2 regions of the Winogradskyella pacifica genome follow, and region 1 is predicted to be linked to the other one. Evidence: riboswitches for the same ligand, from Rfam matches in the RefSeq annotation. Region 1 holds a riboswitch; the other holds the start of a gene.
What was found. A riboswitch is a leader RNA that binds a small molecule or an ion and turns the genes downstream of it on or off. The one in region 1 is predicted to bind cobalamin.
Positions count from the first base shown of each region.

Region 1 (2,416 bases):
CCTAAAAGGGGAAACTTATATCTTTAAAGCACAGGTTGCAGACAACAAAGCACTGGCTTCATATAGCTTAGACATTCACCATAATTTTGATCACCATACTCATGATGATCAAGGAGAAACTTGTGATTTAGAGCCGATAAAAGGAGCCGTAAATCCATTCATATACATGGAAAATTTTGAAATCGAAGGTGGATTATCAACTTATGAGATTAACATCAGTATCACTATCCCAGATGATATAGACACAGGAGACTACCATTGCTCATATTCAGTAACCGATGAAACAGGTTGGCAAAGCAGAACTTCTGTTGATATAAAAATCATTGATTAGATATTTACCTATTAAAAGACATAAACAATTACATTAAAATTGGGTTAGATTTTTGATGTTTTTTAGCAGTGCCAGAAACCACATACTGGCACTGTTTTTTTTATGTAAAAATTCTTCTACTCACGACGATTTACCCATTATAATCGAGATCTAAAAATGCCTCCAAAAAGGCATTTAATCTATCATCAAACAATTTCAATATTTACACTAAATAAGAAGGTGTTTTTATCTAAAATAGAATACAATTATCTACCTTTGTCCTCTATTGGTTTATGTCTATGTATTATAGATATGATTAAAAGGGAATCAGGTAAAATAGTTATTAACTTAATAATCCTGAACTGTTCCCGCAACTGTAAGTTTAGTCCCTTTTTGGGATGCCTCTAATGAAAATCTTCAACATCCACTGTTCTTTTAGAATGGGAAGGACCATTAGTAGGACATGAGTCAGGAGACCTGCCAATTTTACCAACAATTAACACAACCGCTTTCGGGTAAAAGGCATCGGGTTTATGAGATATTTTGTATGCACCATTTTGTTTTGCATAGGTTTTTGTTCTATGCTTCATTCGCAAACCGACTCTATAACGGCTTTGAGAGAGGTACGTCTTATTGCTTATCAACTTAAAGATTCTACATACACTAGAAACGTTATTGTAGTTAAAGACAGTGTTCTAAAACAAAACCAAGCTTCATTAACCAATTTTCTAAACTTTAATAGTACCGTTTATTTTAAGGAAAATGGTCTAGGCATGGTTTCTTCTCCGTCGTTTCGAGGGACTACAGCATCGCAAACCTCAGTACTTTGGAACGGTATTAATATTAACTCACAAACCACTGGGCAAACTGATTTTAACACCATAAATACACGTGGTTATAACAAAATAGAAATAAAACCAGGAGGTTCTAGTGTTGCTGATGGCAGTGGCGCTATTGGAGGCTCTATTAATTTAGTAAATGAATTGGGCTTTAACAAAGGATTTCATAATGAGCTCTTTGCTAATTATGGTGAGTTTAACACCTACGGAATAGATTACCAAACCAATTATTCCTCAAAGAAATTCAGCATGCTTTTAGGTATTGCAAGAAATGCTTCTGATAATAATTATCCGTATCCCGAAACCGACCGCATCAATATTAATGGCCAATACCACAATACTAATGTCAGTTTTGCAGGGACTTCAAAATTGAATTCAAATAACACACTTAAAGTTTTTGCTAATATATATGACGGTAGACGGAATTTTTCGGTACCTACACCAAATGCTTTAAAAACAAAATATACAGATTTCAACACGCGCTCATTAATAGAATGGGAAAGTCATTTTAGTGCATTTAAATCCAATCTTAAAGTAGCCAGCACCACCGAAGAATACCGCTATTTTGGAAACATTGATAATGACTTTTACACCTATGGAAAGGTCACTAGTTTTATAGCTAAATACGGACTAGATTACGCTCTGTCTAATAAAATGTTACTTACCGCTGGACTTAATTACACACACAATGATGGTCGTGGTTCTAATATTGCTTCAGAAACCCGCAATTTGTCTGCTGCTTTAGTGAGTTTTAAACATGTGCTTTCAGAAAAATTTTTATACGAATTAGGATTGCGTCAAGAAACCAATGAGCAGTATGGGAATCCACTTTTATATTCTGCAGGTTTTAGTGCTAAACTCACCGACGTTTATCAATTAAAGGTTAACACGTCCAGGAATTTTAGAATCCCGACTTATAATGATCTGTATTGGCAAGGCGTTGGAAATACGGATTTAAAACCCGAAACCTCTTATCAAGGTGAAATCAGCAATAATTTCAACTTTAAAAACCTATCCGTTTCGTTAACTGGTTATTATAATTATGTCGAAAACTTGTTGCGTTGGGTTCCTGATAATTCAGGTATTTTCAGACCAGAAAACACGAATAAGGTTGAAATTTACGGATTAGAATCGGTCGTTACACTTCAAAAATCATTTGGAAATCATAAATTCACAGGTTCTGCAACTTTTGCATACACGGTTTCAGAGAATAAAGAAACAGGAAAGCAGTTAATTTATGTGCCGTTTTACAAATTCACGTCTTCAG
Region 1 covers NZ_QREI01000004.1:327,568-329,983, reverse strand. Annotated here, with positions in the region: gene DFQ09_RS10980 (DUF4625 domain-containing protein) at 1-331, shown strand, start outside; cobalamin riboswitch at 582-809, shown strand; gene DFQ09_RS10975 (TonB-dependent receptor plug domain-containing protein) at 892-2,416, shown strand, end outside.

Region 2 (2,416 bases), on a different contig from region 1:
ACCTGTGGTGCCGCTCCATAAATAATTAACATTGGCATCTTTTAAAAATTGGGCTTCAGGACTAGAACCATTAGGTAAATACCATACGTCTTTATGCATCGCTCCACTTAAAATTGTGGGTTGATGTTTCGCTTGTTTTGCAATTGCTTTTGCCGCTAAATAATCGCGTTCAATAGTATTAAAAATAGAATCGGCTTCTTTTTCTTTATTAAAAAGTACACCGAAGAATTTTATCCATTCCGCTTTTGCTAAAGCTGAAGATTCTGCCCAATCCCCATTATAAATGACAGGAATACCTGCTTTTTTTATGGTTTCAAAGGTTTTGTTTACACCATCAACACCAAAACCAACAACTACATCTGGATTTAGAGCGAGTAAAACTTCTGTATTAATACCTTCATTTTTCCCTAGTTCCCTTACTTTTCCAGCGTTAATTAACATTCTTGTTTTTTCGGAGGACACATAATCTGAACCAGGAAAACCAATTAAGGTTTCTTCAACCCCTAAAAGTTCTAAAGCAGGAATATGGGTTGTAGACGTCACTACCGTTTTAGTAATTGGAGTAATAATAACACCATCATAATCGGCTTTATTATAAGTGGTTTTTGCCGCTTGTTCTTTTGTGAGTAATAAATAGGTATATGTTTTTTCTGCTTCTGGCCACGCTTTAGTGATTTCTATGGTTTTACTATGATCTGATTGCGACATTTTAAAACCTTCAGCATATTTTAAAGCGATGGATTCGGTTTCAGGTGACGGTAAAATAGTGTTGTTCTTAGTTTCATTTTTACAGGCGCTTACGATAAGCAGAAGAACGAAGAATTTAATAATTTTCATAGGTAACTTTTGTAACTACTGTTTATATATTGAATTGGTAATTTTGTTAAAATTAGAGTCATGAGAGACAATTCAAATTTAACACTATATATCGTTGCAGGAATAATCATAGCACATTTTTTAAGTGGTTTTATTTATTTGATTTTTAAAATGAATAAAAAGAAGTCATGTAAATAACCTTTGTGATGTGATTAAAAGTCTATTTTTGCATCGAAATTAGGTTCTAATTATTAAGCGATTAGATTAAAAGGGAATCAAGTGAAAAGAGGCACGATTTATAACCGGAAATCTTCATTCTTGTACTGTTCCCGCAACTGTAAGTTTTATGTTCAAAGATTGAGCATCTCATTTTTGAGAGTTATTATTTTCTTCAAAACCACTGACATTTATGTTGGGAAGGTGAACCAATAAGAAACAAGTCAGGAGACCTGCCAATTTCAACTAATTAGTCAAACTTTCGGGATAGAAGTGATTGCAGTATGAAACGTGTAGTTCTCTTTTTTTTATTACTAGTATTTAGTGGCGTTGTTAGGGCACAAATAACCGCTGACTCTATTCAGCGATTAGATGACGTTGTATTGAGTGATGTAAAATTGAAACGTTATTCTCATGGCTATAAAGTTTCGGTTCTTAGTGATTCCTTACTTCAAAAGAATAGAAGCTCATTTACCGATCTTTTACGTTTTAATTCCAATCTTTATTTTAAAGAAAATGGTTATGGAATGGTGTCTTCTCCGTCATTTAGAGGAACCAATGCTTCGCAAACGGCTGTGATTTGGAATGGCATTTCTATTAATTCGCAACTCACGGGGCAAACCGATTTTAATACTATTAATACTACGAATTTTAAAAATGTGGTGATACGTTCTGGTGGAGGCTCTGTTCAATATGGTAGTGGAGCCATTGGTGGTAGTATCCATTTAAATAACACTTTAAGTTTTAGTCCTCATTTTGACAATACGGTAACCTTATCGTATGGAAGTTATGACACTAAAAATGTCAGTTATTTGTCGTCTTATGCCAATGAGAAATTGTCTTTTAATATTGGGGTGAATTATATTGATTCTGACAATGATTATAAATACCTAAATACAGATAAACGCAATACAAACGGAGCGTATCATAATGGGAGTATAAATGCTAATTTGGGATATATTTTAAATGATAAAGACGTATTAAAACTTTATCATCAAACTTTTATAGGGGAACGCGAATTTTCAGGAACAAGTTCATCTTCATCATTAGCGAAATACGACGATCAAAATTTTAGAACCATGGTAGAATGGTCGCATCAAGGAGATCAAACGTTTTCTAAATTGAAAGTGGCGCATTTACAAGAGCATTTTAAATACTTTGGAAATAAAAACACGGAGAATTATACCTTCGGAAAGGTGAATACCTACCTTATTAATTATACAGCAGATATTGATATATTAACGGATTTAAAATTGAAACCGATAGTGTCTTATAATTATTACGAAGGCAGTGGCAGTAGTTTTGATGATCCTAACCGAAAAGAATTTTCAACCACAGCGTTACTTCAATATACACCAAATAATCAATGGCAATATGGCTTAAA
Region 2 covers NZ_QREI01000003.1:287,112-289,527, forward strand. Annotated here, with positions in the region: gene DFQ09_RS08400 (ABC transporter substrate-binding protein) at 1-837, opposite strand, end outside; cobalamin riboswitch at 1,039-1,287, shown strand; gene DFQ09_RS08405 (TonB-dependent receptor plug domain-containing protein) at 1,317-2,416, shown strand, end outside.
Region 2: linked by a shared signal. The riboswitch ahead of DFQ09_RS08405 (TonB-dependent receptor plug domain-containing protein) and the one ahead of DFQ09_RS10975 (TonB-dependent receptor plug domain-containing protein) in region 1 are both predicted to bind cobalamin.